2 regions of the Lactococcus taiwanensis genome follow, and region 2 is predicted to be linked to the other one. Evidence: predicted binding sites of a transcription regulator. Region 2 holds the regulator's gene; the other holds the start of a gene.

Region 1 (9,564 bases), 330 kb from region 2:
TCAGAAAAACCTGTCATCAAAGCTGACAGGTTTTTCATTAAATTATCATAAGTCATTAGATGTTTGAAGTGTGCATTACTTCTTCATCATCATTTGAAAGCACTTCGTGGAAGACACGTTCAGTCAATTCTTGTTTTTGTTCTGGTGTGAGGTATTTCGTATTGACACAGTAACCAGAGATACGAACGATGACATCTTCACCACGCATGATTTTATCGTAAACATCTTTAAGGTCCATAACGTTCAAGTTAACGTGTTGACCAGCAAATTCAGTACCATTAATCAAAGCACCTGGTGTGAAGTAACCGTCAAGAATTTGAACCAAGTTATCCACTTGTTCATCACGTGTTTTACCAAGGGCACGTGGAGAAACTTGGGTAGTCAATGAGATACCGTCATTAGCGTCTTTGAATTCCAATTTAGCTAATGAGCGAAGGTTTTGCAACCATCCACCTTTAGCCTTGTTAGATGGGTTAGCACCTGGTGAGAAGAATTCAAGTTTAGATTTGTTGACTGTACCATCTTCATTGAGGAATACCCCTTTATGCACTGGAGAATTACCAGTTTGTTTAGAGTAAGCCACATTTGAAGTAATTGTCAAGAGTGATACAGTTGCTTCAGCATTCTTGTAAAGTTTATGAGAAGACAATTTTTGATGGTACATTTTCATGACAAGTTTAGCAATATCATCGGCACGGTCATCATCTTCACCATAACGAGGGAAATCACCTTCTACTTCATAATCGTAGATATAGCCATTTTCATCACGCAAAGTTTTAACTTTAGCATATTTAATTGCTGAAAGTGAATCAACTGTATTTGCGAATCCACAGATACCAAATCCCATGTTAGCACGAACTTTAGTTGGCAAGAAGGCCATTTGAACTGCTTCATAGTTGTATTTATCAGTCATGTAGTGGATGATATTCATCGCATCAACATAAGTATCAGTCAACCAATCCAATGATTTATCAAAATTATCCATTACAGTATCATAATCGAGGATTTCATCACGTACTGGTTCGATGTCGAATACTTTATAATCTTTATGAACGTCATCATAACCACCATTCAAACCAGTCAACATTGCTTTCAAGACATTGACACGCGCACCAAAGTATTGGAGGTTGTGACGTCCATCTTCATTTTCTGGATCAAGTGGTGAGACACAACATGAGATACATGACATTTCACCATATCCATCCTTAGCCATTGTTTCAACACCTTCATATTGGATAGATGAGTGTTTGTGGCTCATAGACATTGCATAACGTTTGAAAGCATATGGGAGTTTAGAATCCCAAAGGACCGTCAAGTTTGGTTCTGGAGCATTACCGATTGTATCAAGGGTATTCAAGAAACGGTAGTCCATTTTAGTAACACGGTGACGTCCGTCATTACCCATACCAGCCATAGATGTTGTGATGAATGTTGGGTCACCAGAGTAAAGTTCATCGTAAGCAGCAGCACGAGCAAATTTCATTGTACGAAGTTTCAATACGAAATCGTCAACAAATTCTTGGATTTCTTGTTCAGTGAATGTTCCACGAGCAAGGTCACGTTCTGCAAAGATATCAAGAACGATTGGCACACGTCCAAGTGAAGTTGCAGCACCGTTGATAACACGACATACAGCCATATAAGCGATGTTAACCCATTGGATAGCTTCTTTCACATTCATCGCTGGACGTGAAACATCAAGACCATACAAAGCACCAAAGTTTACAACTTGTTGCAACGCTTGGTACTGCATGTTAATTTCTTCTTTAAGACGAATATTTTCATCGTTAATTTCAGTGATTGCGTCCCATTCACGTGCTTTTTCTTTCATAAGGTAATCAGCACCATAAAGTGCAAGACGAGCATAAACACCAATGATACGTCCACGAGAGTAGGCATCTGGCAATCCTGTTACGGTATGCGCATGACGTGCTTTACGGATTGCTGAAGTGTAAGCGCGGAAGATTCCATCATTTACGGAAGTCATAGTTTGAGACAAAACTTCGTGCAATTGAGGATCTACTGAAAGACCATGTTCTGTCAAAATCTTTTCAGCAACACGAAGTCCCCCTTTAGGCATAAAGTTCAAACGGAACAACTCTTTATTTTGCATACCATAAATCAATTCAAGATCTTTATCATTTGGATCAATATAGCCAGCAGGAATTTTATCGATAGAAGTCACTACATCCGTATCAAACGGGAAACCTACTTCTTCGTAGTGTGCTTTTGTATCTTCAATAATTTTTTTTACTTTAAGCGTGCGCTCAGTAGGACCAGCAAGGAAACTTTCATCTCCGTCATAAGGATTGTAGTTATCTTGCACAAAACGTGTTACACTGGCTTTATCACGCCAGTCCGTTCCTTTAAAACCTTCCCAGGCTTGCTCAAAAATATTTTCAGTAACTTCGGTTTTCATTTTAGAAATCTCCTTCGTTCTTTCTGTTTCAAATTACTCTTTCATTATATCATACAGTTACGCAATAGCAAGCGCAAACAATAAGAAATTTGAGATTCTTTACTAATACAGTAAGCGTTATCTTAAAAACTGTATCAGTATTTTAAAGAATAATTCGCGTTAATTTCACAAAGAAAGTAGAGTCAAGACACTGGAAATCAAACCCTTTCATTTCTAATGAAATTTTTCACAAAGAAAAAAAGAGCTCCTAGCTCTTTATAACATATCTTTGCGGTGTAACAGCCAGGTCACCCAGCCACAGACCAAAATTCCAACAAAGAAAATTGCCCAGACCATCCATCTCAAATCCTGCCCAGGAATTGGGACGTTCATCCCGTAAAATCCAACAATAACTGCTGGTATCCCCAAAACAAAGGTAGCTGAAGTCATAATTTTCATAACGATATTCAGATTGTTACTTACAATATTTGAGAACAAATCTCTGAGATTTTCTAATAATTTCAACTGAATTTTCGTTTCTGTATAAGCTTGATCTGTTTCGACAAAAATATCATAGATTTTTTCAGCAAAACCGTCTTCATCATCTTCACGCAAGTAATCTATAAAATTTTGAAGTACTTCACGATTATTGTGTAGTGCATCTTCAAAGTAAATTAGACTAGCCTGAATAGCAATCATATCAACAATTTGGTCGTTTTTTGTCGAATTTTTGATCCCCACTTCAAGTTTCCTCCGTCGAATACGAAAATCACGTAAATAATCATGATAAGTATGGGTCATCTGATACATTACTTGAAAAATAAGTTGGTGCTTGTAACGTTTCGTATCATATTCTCGGCTAAAAAGCGCTTCGTTATCAATATCATGGTTGAGGGCTAGAATAACAGATTCATTTTTAGTCCAGACTAGAGAATAAGGAAAAGTAGCGACTTCTCCATAATTAGAAACAGCTGGATATTGTAACAAGATCAGATTATTATCATTATCATCCGTTTCAAAACGGGCATTTTCGTAATCATCAAGAATACCTGACAAATAGTCAAAGGGAAAGTCATAATACTCAGAAACAGTGCCGATTTCCTCACGTGTTGGGTTTAACACATAAGTAAAATTTTTCATTTCAGATGTAGAGATTAGTTTTTTATCAGGAGATAATTCATAGTTTTTTATCATTCATTCATACTCGCTTACAGCTTTTAAAAGAACCCATCAGCTCTTATCATATTCAATTGTAGCAGAAAATCATTCATTTGTGTCCGATGTAGGGTTTTTCGCTTCTTTTTCTGTAAAGTGTTTAATCAAATTGTCATTAATAAATGTATTGGTGTCTCCTATAGTTTGTGATACAATAAACATACTAACCTTGAGGAGTATGATTTTGAACTTTAAACATGAACCATTGAATCTCTATCTAAACTTTAAAAAATCAGCTGAACAGTTTCCGGATAGCCCAATTATCTTTGATGAGGCTGTTGGAGCTTTCCCTGAACTAGCTCTTGAAACGACTTATCAAAAGACTCATCAAGCCATTGTTGATAAGGCAAGTCTCCTAGCTGAGCTGGGAATCAAAAAATCGGATAAAGTCATTATTTTTAAATCTAGTGCCTTTGATACCTATCTTTTAGCGGTTGCTATTTCTTATTTAGGCGCTGTTCCAGCAATGATTTCTTATCATCTTCCTGCCGAAACAATGGACATTTTAGCTGGACGTCTAGATGAGCCTTGGCTCATTTATGACCAAGTTACTGACAGAACTGTCAATGAAATGAAAAATATTGAAGATTCTAAAAAACTTGCTGTCAGTAAATTTGCTTTGGAAAAACCCACTCAAATTGCTGACAGTCAGCAATTGGCCAGTGATGAGATTGCTTATCTCACTCATACTTCTGGAACAACTGGTGTACCAAAATTAATCGCTCACTCTGCTAATTCAATGGGTTGGCGTTGGGTGCTTCAAAGAACTGTAATGGATTGGATGCCTGATAAGGAAGAGATTTTAGCTTTCCATATTTCTCCTGTTCATTCTCGTTTCAATATAGGGGTTTCATCAGCAATGACCTTTGGGTTTGGCCTTATGCCCCTCAATGATTTAGCAAAAGATAATCTTGTCAATCTTTTTGCTAAACATCAGCCTTATGCCTTTGAAACTCATCCAAACGATTTTGTTCGTTTAGCAAATCTTGCAAAGCAAGACCCTGACATATTTGCTTCAATTCGTTACCTTCACTCAACTTTTGATGCAATTAATAAAGAGACAATGCACACTTTTCTTTCTGCCTCTAAGCAAAAAAAGCCAGTCTTCCTACAAATTTATGGACAATCAGAATGTGGCCCAATGATTTGGAAAAAGCATCGTTTATCAACTTTAGCAGACACGAATGCCCGTGAAATGGGGATTGGTATGCCTGGATTATCTAAAGCACGTATTGCCGATGAAAATGGAAATGAATGTCCTGCAGGTACGCCTGGAAGAATCCACTTCCTCTCAAAGGGGAGAGCTTTGACTTACTATAAAGAAGAAGAACGTTTTGATAAAGAAGTCTATGGTGACTGGTGGGATACTGGCGATTGGGGCCTCATGAATGAAGACGGAATTCTCTTTTTACATGACCGGCAAGTTGATTTAATCGATAAAATAGAATCTAATTTGGCAATTGAAGATCTTCTGTTAGACCAACATGACTTCTTAGATGAAGTGGTGATTATTCGTGATAAATCTGGTAAACCACAACCTATTTTGGCTCTAGCTGAAAATGCGGAAATGGATTGGTCAGCTTGGTGGGCTTCAATTGTTGATTTGCCATTTTTAAATGAACCTATTCTTATGGCTTACGATGAAATTCCTCGTACAGCAACAATGAAAGTTCAACGATTAGCTCTTGAAAAAGAGTTAGCTAAATAAGTGTTCATAACTTTACTGACAGAACTGTCAGCCACTTATTCACAGTAAATTTATTAACAAAACTACTGACAAAACTGTCAGTAGTTTTTTTGCTTAAAAAATTTAAATAATTGATGTTAATCAATTTATTTGTTAGAATTTAATAAATGACACAGTGTCATAAATTGAATGAATTGGAGAAAAAATGCCTAAATCAACCTATTTTAGTCTATCTGATGAAAAACGCAATCGCGTATATAATGCCTGTTTAAATGAATTTCAAACACATTCTTTTCACGAGGCAAAAATCATGCACATCGTAAAAGCGCTTGATATTCCGAGAGGGAGTTTTTATCAGTATTTTGAAGATTTAAAAGATGCCTATTTCTATGTCCTCTCGCAAGAAACCCTTGAAATTCATGATTTATTTTTTAATTTATTAAAAGATAATTCCATTGAAGAGGCGCTAGATAAATACAAATATCTCCTTCTTGAAAATTTAATTGATTCTCCTCAATATCAACTTTATAAATATCGATTTTTAGATTGGACTTATGAACTTGAAAGAGATTGGAAACCCAAAAGTTCAGCAACTGTCCCAGCTAGTGAAAATAATAATCCAGTTTCACAAGTCTTAAAATCAGTTGTTCATAACCTCATTTACAGATTATTCAGTGAAAATTGGACTAAGAAAACTTTTATTGAAAATTATGATAAAGAAATCAAATTAGTCACCGCAGGTTTACTTAATTATATTACTGATAGAAAAAGCTGAAAGGAGATTTGATGTTTTTAGCATTGAGAGAAATACGTTATAACAAGGCTCGCTACACCTTAATCGGAGCCATTATTTTTTTAATCGCTTATGTAGTCTTTATACTATCTGGTCTATCTGTAGGACTTGCCAGTCAATTTAAACAAGCCGTCCTTGATTGGCAAGCCGAAAAAGTTGTTTTATCAACAAGTTCAAATAATATTATTTCTGCTTCACAAATTACTTCTGATGATTTAAGTAATATTCATGTAGAAAATGGTTCAGAATTATCTTTGTTTTCTACTTCTATGCGTCAATCAAAAAGCGAGCGAGATAATATCGCTATCATTGCCCTGCCTGATAGCTCTAAAATCATGCCAGAAGTTCTTGAGGGGAAAAAATTTACTGACAATCATTTAGAAATGATTATCTCGAAAAAACTGGCAAATCAAGGATATAAAATCGGTCAAGAAGTTTCCGTGGGAAATAATAATATTAAAATAAAAATTGTCGGAATTTCAAAAGCCTCTTCTTATTCTGCCTCGCCTGTTATCTATACCTCATTTTCCGCTTTGAATCAGATAAAGTTTGGTGAAAAAAGTACTTCAACTTCTTCTGTTAATGCTGTCGTTGTAAAATCTGGGAAAGTTAAGATTGATTCTTCTATTTCAAATCAATATAAAGTCATCTCTATTTCTGATTTAATTAACGATATTCCAGGTTATTCTGCTCAAAATATGACACTCAGCGCAATGATTTACTTCTTATTTCTGATTGTACTGTTGATTATTGGAGTCTTTATGTATGTCATAACTCTTCAAAAAGTTCCGATTTTTGGCATAATGAAAGCCCAAGGAATTTCAAATCGCATAATAATGAACTCTTTACTTGGTCAAAGCTTTATCATTAGTTTAGTTGGCGTCTTCGTTGCTTTTATAGCAAGTTATGGAACTAGCTTTATCTTACCCGATGCAATGCCATTTGAAATTAGTCTTACAAACTGGTTGCTCTATACTTTAATTCTCATCATCGTATCAATGATTGGGTCGCTTTTTTCACTCATTACTATCCGTAAAATTGACCCAACAAAAGCAATTGGAGGTTAAAAATGACAACAATTCTTAAAATGGAAAATGTAAAAAAATCTTTTGGGAGTGGTCATAATGAGATTCAGGCACTCAAAGGAATTGATTTAGCAGTCAATCAAGGAGAATTTGTTTCAATTATTGGTCCATCCGGATCAGGCAAAAGTACATTTCTCACAATTGCAGGTGGATTGCAAAGTCCATCTTCTGGAAAAATGTCCATTAATGGGTTAGACTTTACTCCACTTTCTGAAAAAGAGCGTTCCAAACTTAGATTTAAAGAAATAGGTTTCATCCTCCAAAGTTCTAATTTGATTCCTTATTTAACCCTTGAAGAGCAATTTCTATTAATTGATAAAATCAATCACGAAAAACTAACTTCTAAAAAAGGGAGTGAACTTCTTAAATCACTTGATATTTTAGACCTTAATAATAAATATCCAAGTGAGCTTTCGGGAGGGGAACGTCAAAGGGCAGCCATTGCTCGTGCCCTCTTTAATGAACCAAATTTAATTTTGGCCGATGAACCAACCGCAAGTTTAGACACTGAACATGCTTATCAGGTTGTTGAATTATTAAGACAAGAAGCTCATTTAAAGAACAAGGCAACAATCATGGTCACACATGACCAAAGGATGATTGAAAATAGCGACAGTGTTTATAAGATTGAAGATGGACTCTTATCAAAAATCTAAATAAAATAAAAACTACTAGCTTACTAGTAGTTTTTTCATAGAATATTTTTTATAAAAAATAACCCTTCTCTAAAGAAAGAGAAGGATTATCTCTAAATCATTCGTTGATAAACCTTATTTTTTAAGGTTGTAGAATGCTTTAAGACCTTTGTATTGAGCCACTTCAGCCAATTGGTCTTCGATACGAAGCAATTGGTTGTATTTAGCCATACGGTCTGTACGTGAAAGTGAACCAGTTTTGATTTGACCAGCGTTAGTTGCAACAGCGATGTCTGAGATTGTTGAATCTTCAGTTTCACCAGAACGGTGAGAAACGATTGCTGTGAAACCAGCTTCTTTAGCCATTTCAATAGCTTCGAAAGTTTCTGTCAAAGTACCAATTTGGTTAACTTTGATCAAGATAGCGTTTGAAGCATTTTCACGGATACCACGTTCAAGGTATTTAGTGTTTGTAACGAAGAAGTCGTCACCAACGAGTTGAACTTTTTTACCAAGACGTTCTGTGAGGAGTTTCCATCCATCCCAGTCGTTTTCGTCCATACCATCTTCAATAGTGATGATTGGGTATTTAGAAACGAGTTCTTCAAGGTAGTCAACTTGTTCAGCAGCTGAAAGTTTTTTACCGCCTTCACCTTCGAATTTAGTATAGTCGTAAACACCGTTTTCGTAGAATTCTGATGATGCACAGTCGAAACCGATCATAACGCCATCTTCACCAGCTTTGTAACCAGCTGCTTCGATTGCTTTAAGGATAGTTTCTACACCGTCTTCAGTACCTTCGAATTTAGGAGCGAATCCACCTTCGTCACCGACAGCTGTTTCAAGTCCACGTTCTTTAAGAATTTTCTTAAGTGTGTGGAAGATTTCAGCACCCCAACGAAGTGCTTCTTTGAATGTAGGAGCACCAACTGGTACGATCATAAATTCTTGGAAAGCGATAGGAGCGTCTGAGTGAGAACCACCGTTAACGATGTTCATCATTGGAGTTGGCAATACTTTAGCATTGAATCCGCCAAGGTAGTTGTAAAGTGGAACACCAAGTTCATCAGCAGCAGCACGCGCAGCAGCGATAGAAACACCAAGGATAGCGTTAGCTCCCAATTTACCTTTGTTTTCAGTACCGTCAAGAGCGATCATTGCACGGTCAATAGCTTGTTGGTCAGTAACTTCATAACCGATGATAGCTTCAGCGATGATGTTGTTTACGTTGTCAACAGCTTTTTGAGTACCAAGTCCGTTGTAGCGAGATTTGTCGCCATCACGAAGTTCAACCGCTTCATGTTCACCAGTAGAAGCACCTGAAGGTACCATACCGCGACCGAATGCACCGTCTTCAGTGTAAACTTCAACTTCAAGTGTTGGGTTACCGCGTGAGTCAAGGACTTCGCGAGCATAAATATCAGTAATAATTGACATTTTAGTCTCCTTATTATTTTTAAGTGCGTCTGCACTCTTAATACATCTCTGATTTTACTATTTTTTAAAGTTTTTTTCAAGTGAAAATCTTTGCAAACTCGAATTTCACAAGGGTTTGCGCTTACATTTTTCTTCTCCTTTTCTTTTTGATAAAAAAAGAGATTGGCAAAACCAATCCCTTTTAATTTTATTCTGTTTCAATCAAACCATAACGTCCATCATCTCGACGGTACACCACATGTGTAGCATTAGTATCTGCATCAGTGAAAACGTAGAAGTCATGTCCAAGCATATCCATTTGAAGCACTGCTTCT
Region 2 (9,564 bases):
AACTCTTTTTCCCATTTTTGCCTAAAAATCGCTGTTTTCTTAGTAAGAAGGATCGGTCCAAATAAATATTCAGTTACTGACAGCTCTGTCAGTAATTCGGGATGTTGTTTTTTAGGCACAGCAACAATGATTTCGTAGAATTTTCCAGCTTCCAGCAAAATACTTTCATGGGAAATCACAAAGTCATGGGCGAGGAGCCACCTTCTTAAGGTATCTTCATGATTATTAGGTTGTAAAATCAGACGTGATACACCGTTTAACAAAGGCTTATCTTTACTTAATATCTCGGTGATGAGAATTCCACCCATACCCGCAATCACAATAGTATCAATACCATCCTGCTCATTGATAGCAGCTAGACCGTTTGCTTTTCTTACATAAATTTCATTATGTAAATCCGCTTCTTCTACATGACGTTTTGCGATTTCAAATGGACCTTGTACGACTTCTCCCGCAACAGCATAATTAATCTTTTTTTGCTGTACGAGGTAAGTTGGCAAAAAAGCGTGGTCAGAGCCAATATCGGCAAGTCGAGCATTTTGCGGGACAAAATTTGCAATGGCTTGTAAGCGTTGCGATAATTTAATTTCAGTCATTTTTTAAATAATTCTTTCCAAATTTACAATATTCTAAAACTGGACATGTTTCACAGTTAGGCTTTTTTGCTGTACAGTGGTAGCGTCCAAAAAAAATGAGGTGGTGGTGCGCTTGAATCCATTTTTCTTTCGGAATTAGCTTCATCAGCTTCTCTTCTACTTCAAGAACAGAGGCTTTCTGAGGAACAACATCTAATCGTTTCGAGACGCGTTCAACATGGGTGTCAACTGCTAACCCTGGTATTCCATAGGCTTCTGCCAACACAACATTGGCCGTTTTACGTCCAACCCCTGGCAAAGTTTGGAGTACTTTTTTGTCCTTTGGTAAATCAGGAAGCTCATCTTTAAACTGAGTAGTAAGCATTTGTGCCGTTTTGAGGATATTTTTAGCCTTTGTTTTATAAAGACCAATTGTTCTGATTTTTTGTTCAATATCTTCAACAGATGCCTCTGCCATCGTTTCAGCATCGGGGTAAGCAGCAAAAAGGGCTGGAGTTGCTTTATTGACTCCTTTATCTGTTGCTTGTGCAGAAAGTATAGTAGCGATCAAAAGCTGAAAGGGTGTTTCCCAATTCAATTCTCCATGGGCCTGAGGAAACATCTCTTCGATAATTTCTAGTGCTTCTAAATATTTTTTCTTGCTTAACATAATTTTAATTCCGTAATTTAGTTATCCCAAGGACCTTCTAAAGGGATATAGAAAGATTCATTCGTCATATTACTTTTATTTTGGTAACGTTCGCTTTGCTTTTCTTCAACATCATGAAGAGAGGTCACTCCATCATTTTTCCAATTTCGTAAGATTGCCTTAATGTAGTTAAGAGAAACTTTGCGGTTTAGGACTGCTTCGCGCAGTGCTTGTTGAATCAGCTGAAAATCATAATGTTCTTCAAACAGCCAAGCTCTTAACTCTTCCATTTGCACAGGCGAAATCATGCCCATTTCAGCTTCAAACATACTGACCAAAGTCTTAAGCTGACCCTCTTCTTGCTGAGGTTGTGTAAGCTCAGAGCTTCCTGTCGTAACAAGTTGGTCAAGTTTTTGAAAAGCAGGCCGTGTGTCAAAAAAGGTTTCCATCTCCCCATCTCGTTCTAACAAAGCTACTTTCATTGTGCCAAATTTTGCGAGCCGATCAATCGCTTGGTTGACATCATTTAAACTTTTACCTGTCTGAGTGGCAATATCACTTGGCGCAATTTCCCGATTTTCATAGAAATAAAGCCAGACTAGAAAGTCGAAAGCTGAGGGGAAAAGTTTATCAAAGTGAGCGAGCAGTGCACTTGGTAACACCAGATGCCCGACACTGTATTCATCGTAATAATTCATATGCTTATTATAACATATCTTAAGCCCTACACTTATTTAACTTTGATAAGATCTCTTAAAAATAAAAAAGCACCTAGTGCTTCTTATTCTCCTTGATAAATGATTTTGCCCTCACATATTGTATAAGCGACTTTACCTTTCAACTGTTTATTGATAAATGGCGAATTACAAGCTTTTGAGATGAATGTTTCACTTACTGTGATGTCAGTTGTTGCGTCAAAAATGACGAGGTCAGCCGGTCCATTTTCTGCGAGATAGCCTGCATCAAAATTATAAAGTTTAGCTGGATTAACGGTCATTTTTGTCAGTAATTCACTGAGTGTCAAATGGCCTTTTGCGACTAAGTTTGTCAATCCAAGTTGCAAGGAAGTTTCTAATCCAATCATTCCTGATGGTGCCTTATCAATGCTGACATTTTTCTCTTCATGAGTATGAGGGGCATGGTCTGTGGCGATGACATCAATCGTTCCATCTTTTAATCCCTCAATTATTTTATCGATATCAGCCGTTCTACGCAGTGGTGGATTGAGTTTAGCATTTGTCCCTTGCTCAAAAATCATTTGTTCTGTAATCGAAAAATGTTGTGGAGTCACTTCTGCTGTGATTTTTGCTCCTAAATTTTTGGCAAATCGCACCACTTCAACAGATTCTCCAGCTGATAAATGTTGAATGTGCAAGCGAGCACCTGTTTCGTAAGCAATCATGGCATCACGCGCCATCATACTGTATTCTGAAACAGTCGGTGCCCCTGTGAAACCACATTGATGTGCCACTTCCCCATCATTCACTCCTAAAGTTCCAATCAAATTTGGATCTTCTTCATGAATTGAAAGCAGGCTGTCAGTTAATTTCGCTTTTTGTAACGCTTTACGTAAAACTCCAGCATCTGTCAGTGGAATCCCATCATCAGAAAAGCCGATTGCTCCTGCTTCCCTGAGTGCATCAAAATCTGTTAAATTTTCTCCATCAAAATCTTGCGTAATTGAACCCACCGCTTCAATCTTAATGTCTTCTTGGTCAGCAATTTCTAGAGTTTCTGTCAGCACTTTTGGCGTAGATAAAATCGGTTTTGTATTCGCCATCATGACCACAGTTGTAAAACCACCTGCAGCCGCTGCCTTAGCACCACTATGAATCGTTTCTTTATGCGTTTGTCCTGGCTCACGAAAATGAACATGAACATCAATTAAACCGGGCGCTACGACCAACCCTGTCGCATCTATGATTTCTGCATTTTCTACGGTTAAGTTTGAAGCAATTTTTGATATTTTATTTGATTCAATTAAAACATCGACTACTTCATCGCGTTTTGACTTAGGATCAATGAGACGTCCGTTTTTGATTAATAATGCCATTATTCACCTTCCGTTTTGAAAATTTCTTTTCATCAGTAGCTGTTGATCTACTGACAGAGCTGTCAGTAAATTAATCTTGCCAAGTTTCTTGATTTTCTTTGAACTTTTTAAGTAATTCTAATTCTTCTTTTGTCACATAACCCGTTTCTTTAGCAATTTCAATCAATTCAGAATAAGTTGTCAAAGTGGCTAATTTAACACCAGCATCAGCAAATTTTCTGTTCGCTTTTTCTAATTCATAAGTGAAAATTGCAACCACACCAAGAACATCAGCACCTTCACGTTCAGCGGCTGCAACAGCTTCTAAAACAGAACCACCAGTAGAAATCAAATCTTCAACCACAACCATTTTTTGGCCTTTGGCCACACGTCCCTCAACTTGATTACCTGCTCCATGGTCTTTTGGTTTACTACGAATATAAGCAAATGGTAATTTAAGATAGTCAGAAATAATTGCACCATGAGGAATTCCTGCTGTAGCAGTTCCTGCAATGACTTCAACTTCTGGAAATTCCGCTTTAATCAATTCAGCAAAAGCCCCTTCGATTTGGTTTCTTACTTCCGGATAAGCTAAGGTCACCCGATTATCAGTATATATTGGCGACTTAATTCCTGAAGCCCAAGTAAAAGGTTGACTTGGTGAGAGACTGACCGCTTTAATTTCCAATAAATCTGCAGCAATGGCTTTTGATATTGACATGATTTCTCCTTCTCAATTTACTGACAGAATGGTCAGCAATAAAAAACACTTGCCAAGAATCCTAGCAAGTGTAAAAAGTATCAAAAGAAATTCACTTTTACTGACAGAAAATCCTGTCAGTAATAATGAGAATTAATTTTTCCTGATTTCAACCTTGCTAGCCTCTCTGGACTAGTTTAAAAGTTATATTGTTTATTAGTTTAACAAACTTGAGCCAGATTTGCAAGTCTTTTTATATTATTTCCACTAAATTCTCTTCACAACACTTACAAATTTTCCAATTCTTCCATCGCTTCCAAAAGAGTCATTTCTATCTCATCTTTTTCATCATTAAAGCGGTCAATTTCAGCTTGTAATTCTCCTAATTTAACAAAATCAGCGGTATTTTCTTGCATTTCCAATAATAGAGCTGCAATTTTTGCTTCCAAATCGGCTAGTTTCTCTTCACAAGCCTTGATTTCGCGCTCTACTTTACGTCGATTCTTTTGAGCTTCTTTCTGAGCTGTAAAATCTTGTTGAGCTAAACTTTCTATCGGCTCCCCATTTTCTGAAGAATTACTCTCAGCTTGTACTTCTTCTTTTTTCTCGACATAATAATCATAATCTCCCAAAAATTCTGTACTTCCTTCGGGAGCAATTTCTAAAACTTTGGTAGCTACTCTATTGATGAAATAGCGGTCATGAGAAACAAACAAGATTGTTCCTGGAAAATCAATCAAAGCATTCTCCAAGACCTCACGTGAATCAATATCCAAGTGATTGGTTGGTTCATCTAAAACTAAAAAGTTATCGTGATCCATTGCTAATTTAGCAAGTAAAAGACGGGCTTTTTCACCACCCGAAAGCATCCCAACCGTTTTCTTTACATCATCTCCACTAAAAAGAAAGGCTCCAAGCAAATTGCGAATTTCAACTTCATTAAGTAAGCGATGCTCATTCCATAATTCGTCTAAAACAGTATTTGAAGCAGTTAATCTCCCTTGTTCTTGGTCATAATAGCCCAAAGTAACATTGGCACCCAATTTTGCTTGACCTGCTAAAAATGGAATTTGTCCCACAATTGACTTAATCAATGTTGTTTTACCTACTCCATTTGGCCCAACAATGGCAAGGGACTCACCTTTACGCTCGTCAATGTTAATCGGTCCAGAGAGACGATTATCTTCATAACCCACCGTTGCTTCTGAAACGGTCAAAACAACATTTCCAGACGTTTTTTCAGGAGTAAAAGTGACATTAGCCGATTTATCATCACTTGTCGGTGCGTCTAAACGCTCCATTTTCTCCAACTTTTTACGACGTGATTGTGCCATTTTAGTCGTCGAAGCACGAACTAAATTTTTGGCAACATAATCCTCTAATTTAGCAATTTCTTTTTGTTGTTTTTCAAAATTTTTGAGCTCAGTGAGTAATTTTTGCTCTCTTTGTTCAACATAGCGCGAGTAGTTTCCAGAAAAACGAGTCAATTCTCCTCGCGACAACTCCAAGACCTCATTAACTACTTTATCCAAAAAGTAGCGGTCATGACTGACAATCAATAAACTTCCTTCATAATTTTTAAGGTAATTTTCAAGCCAAGCTAAAGTTTCAATGTCCAAGTGGTTAGTTGGTTCATCCAAAATCAAAAGTTGTGGTCTTTCAAGCAACATCTTAGCAAGAGCCAAACGTGTTTTTTGCCCCCCTGATAAACTTGAAATTTCTCTTTCCCACATTGCTTCATCAAAACGAAACCCATTTAAGACAGACTTAATTTCAGATTCATAAGTAAATCCATTTTTCATCCGAAATTCTTCTGATAAAGCATCGTAACGTTTCATCAAAGCTGTCAATTCCTCCCCAGCAAGTTCTCCCATTTGCAATTCCATCTGACGCAATTGCTTCTCCATCTGGCGAAGCAAATCAAAAACAGAAAGCATTTCGGCAAATATTGTCCGTGAGGAATTCAACCCGGTATCTTGAGCTAAGTAATTCATACTTAAATCTTTTGTTTTGGAAATCGTTCCACGACTGGCCTCTTCAACTCCAGCGATGATTTTAAGTAAAGTTGACTTACCAGCTCCATTTCGCCCAACTAAAGCAATTCTGGAGTGATCCTGGAGGCTAAAATTGATATTTTCAAATAAGGTGTCACCGCCGAAAGTCCGTGCAATTCCATTTCCTTGCAATAGTATCATTGTTTGTATCTTCCTTTTTATAACTGATCGAAGTTTCTTCAAAGCAGGTATATTATAACTGCTCCAAAGAAAGCATATGAACTGATTATAACATTTAACAAAGTCTTTTTGTAGTTTTTAAGAAAAGAGAAAAGTGTTCACTGAGCGAGTTGAACACTTTTCTTTAAAAATTATGCTAAAATTAAACGTTGTTTCAACTCCACCTTACGAACTTCCGTTGGTACAAAGGCACGAATCCCTTCCTCATTGAAACCCACTAACAAACGATTATCATCAAAGATAAGTGGACGTTTCAAAAGGCGAGGATTTTTCTGTATTAATCGGATAGCTTCTTCTAAGCTCAAACTTTCAAACTCTTGTTCCAAATTTAGATAGGTTTTTCCGCGTACAGCAATAATATCTTCCAAGCCATTCTCTGTTAAAGATAAGATTTTGATCAAGTCTTCTTTACTCATAACTGTAGAAGACAAATTTATTTCCATAAATTCTAGTTGACGTTTTCGAAGCCATTTTCTAGCTTTTCTGCAGGACGAACAGGAACCACTGAGATAAACTTTAATCATAATTTTCTCCTCATCTTTTTTTCATATTTCTATTCTAACATGAAAGACAAATTAAAGAAAGCGTTTTATGAGATTTCTTTAAAATTATATTTAGTTTTACATCTAAACTTCTGAAAAAAATTGAAAAAAACAATTTAGTTGAGTTTTTCACAAACTTTTGGTAAAATAATCACAAAACATATTATAAAATAAATAAAGTAATTATAAATTCGAGGTATCAACATGAACGAAAATAAAGTAAGTAAGAACTTACCCAAAGCAACTGCAAAGCGTTTGCCCCAATACTACCGTCTCTTCAAAAGCTTAGTTGACGAAAATATTTCTCGTACTAATTCACAACTGATTTCCGAAAAAATCGGCGTCGATGCTGCAACAATTCGACGTGATTTTTCTCTTTTTGGGGAACTGGGCCGTCGGGGTTACGGCTATGAAACTCAAACTCTACGCGATTTTTTCGGCGAACTACTCGGACAAGATCAGGAAACGCCCATTGCTTTAATTGGTGTCGGTAACCTTGGTCGAGCCCTTCTCCACTACCACTTCCAAGAACGGAATAAAATGAGAATCACTCAAGCTTACGATATTGCTGGGAATCCTTTAGTCGGAACACAAACCGACGATGGAATTCCCATTTATAATATTTCTGATCTAGAAAAAAATGTCAAAAAATCTGAAATAAAAACTGCCATTCTCTCCGTTCGAAAAGAAAATGCTCAAGAAGTTGTCGATGACTTAATCAAAGCAGGAATCAAAGGAATCTTAAACTTTGCACCAATTCGTCTTCACGTTCCATCAGACGTTGTTGTTCAATCTATCGATTTAACTAAAGAGCTCCAAACCCTCCTTTTCTTTATGGGAAATAATGAAAAAAATGAATAAGAAAACAGCTAAATCTAGCTGTTTTTTTTTGATGCTATTTTATAGCTTACCTTATTATTTAATCACTATCTCAGATATAATTTGGGAAGCTTGCTTATCAAATGAGGTAGGAATTTCAATCAATTGCGTACTATCCAATAATTTTTGTGACTCTTGTTTAACCCAAACCGGATCTTGAAGGTACCTCACGTCCTGGTAATGATTGGGATCTTTATAAAAATTAATCGTACCATTATGATTTGAACTATAGGTTACAGTACTAGTTCCAGCCATCGTATGATCATAACTAAAGGATAATGTTACCGTATCACGAGGTACAACTACAGAACCTGAAAAAGGAAAAACGGGGTGGTTGGTGCCGTTTTTAGTGACTTCAATAGAAACTGGTCGATGCTGGATCTTATAATAATTTAGCAATGTTTCCGTCACTCGTGCGTATTCAATTTGTTCAGAGCTATATCCTGATAAAGGAAAAGTACTACTTTTGGAGATATTTCCTGTACTGCTCTTCTCAGTTTGACTACCTGCCGTAGCATTATTTCTAGAACTTGATGTGCTTTTTGAACGAGAAAGAGATTTTTGAGTTGATGAACTGGTTACAGAATGTTTTTGAGTTTTTTCATCACTATTTTTTGTACTTGAGCAAGCACTAAGTGTAATTATACCCAGAAATGTTACCGACAAAAGTATCTTTTTTTTCATAATATAATTCTCCTAATAATACCCTTTGAAGTTAACATTAAAAATTGATAAAGTCAAATTTATTTTAATTGTTCACTATCAATTTTTTACATTAGAAAGAAAAAGAATACCTTATTTGTCAAAATCTGAACAAATCATTTTCCAATAATATATTTTAATTGTCCAGCTTCTTTTTTACTTAGGACTTGGTAGTCATATAATGTTTTATAACCTGTTCCAGACTGAGAGATGAGGATAGACCCATCAGAATGTATCTGTTCCACAAAAGCTACATGTCCATAACTAGCATCTGCCCCCAGCTGCCCCGCTTTAAAACTTACTGCACTATGAAGTTGTGGTGTGCTAGTTACCGTGTAACCCGGTTGGTTCTGCCAGTCTTTTCCATTGCCCATATATAATCCATAGTTAATACCAAATTCCTTGGCACGATTATAGACCCACCATGTGCATTGTTTATATGCATAACTTTGTGTGGAGTAATTATTGGTATTTATTGCGCGATCAATAGACCAGCCTTGCGGTAGTGTAGGAAGCGGATCAGAAGGCATCGTTTTCCAAGCAATTGCACCATATTTCCAACCATTTTTAAGGAGGTTATTTTGTTCATAAACATTTGTGGTATAGTTGTGACTACCTGACTGTGCATTCGGATTATAAGCAACATATAAGTTGACGCTCCCCCCCGAATAGAAAACAGGTTTGGCATTGTTATCCCATCGCCAACCAGCTTTGATTAAACTCTTAGCCTCATAATTACTCATAGTATAGTAATGATTCCCTCCCTTAACATTGGGATTATATACTCGGTAGACAGGTGTTCCCTTTGTTGCAGCTTGCCAACCAACTCCTTCGTCGCGCCAACCTACATTTTTCAGAGTGTTTTGTTCATAAAAACTAGTTGTATAAAAATGCTCCCCACTATTAGGATTGTACAAACGATAGACTACTTCTTTCTCACTTGCTGAGACATGTTTACTTGTTAAAACGAATGCTATGAGTAATAAAGCACTCCCCCACAGTCTTTTTTTTTGCATCTAACACGCTCTCCTTCTTAAAATTTTCAACCAACAATAGCATAAGGTTAAAGTACTTCAACATCAATATTAGGTTACTTTAACCCTCAAAATAGTTTAGAAATTTATTTTACCATATAAATCATCCTCTATATTTAAAATATTTTTTCAAATGATTTCATATTAATGTTAAAAATAGATTTTCATCCATCATTAATAAAAAGTTGTGCGATGGTATTAAGAAGTGTCCTTTGTA

What was found. The regulator Rex, encoded in region 2, represses fermentation and respiration genes when NADH is low (regulators of the CRP and FNR family bind a similar motif). The targets are predictions, from matches to a motif close to TTGTGAANTANTTCACAA.
Region 1: a site for Rex is predicted at 2,634-2,651, ahead of pflB (formate C-acetyltransferase). Genes of this name have one in related genera too.

What each region holds. Positions count from the first base shown of each region.
Region 1 is NZ_CP070872.1:733,937-743,500, reverse strand. Features, by position in the region: gene pflB (formate C-acetyltransferase) at 56-2,419, opposite strand; gene JW886_RS03760 (magnesium transporter CorA family protein) at 2,675-3,592, opposite strand; gene JW886_RS03755 (class I adenylate-forming enzyme family protein) at 3,798-5,321, shown strand; gene JW886_RS03750 (TetR/AcrR family transcriptional regulator) at 5,506-6,075, shown strand; gene JW886_RS03745 (ABC transporter permease) at 6,087-7,160, shown strand; gene JW886_RS03740 (ABC transporter ATP-binding protein) at 7,163-7,834, shown strand; gene eno (surface-displayed alpha-enolase) at 7,949-9,250, opposite strand; gene hpf (ribosome hibernation-promoting factor, HPF/YfiA family) at 9,438-9,564, opposite strand, start outside.
Region 2 is NZ_CP070872.1:1,062,132-1,071,695, reverse strand. Features, by position in the region: gene JW886_RS05315 (tRNA (adenine(22)-N(1))-methyltransferase) at 1-596, opposite strand, end outside; gene nth (endonuclease III) at 589-1,245, opposite strand; gene JW886_RS05305 (DnaD domain-containing protein) at 1,263-1,922, opposite strand; gene JW886_RS05300 (dihydroorotase) at 2,006-3,277, opposite strand; gene pyrE (orotate phosphoribosyltransferase) at 3,348-3,977, opposite strand; gene JW886_RS05290 (ABC-F family ATP-binding cassette domain-containing protein) at 4,244-6,151, opposite strand; gene JW886_RS05285 (Spx/MgsR family RNA polymerase-binding regulatory protein) at 6,322-6,714, opposite strand; gene JW886_RS05280 (redox-sensing transcriptional repressor Rex) at 6,937-7,593, shown strand; gene JW886_RS09860 (hypothetical protein) at 7,648-8,295, opposite strand; gene JW886_RS05270 (CHAP domain-containing protein) at 8,430-9,329, opposite strand.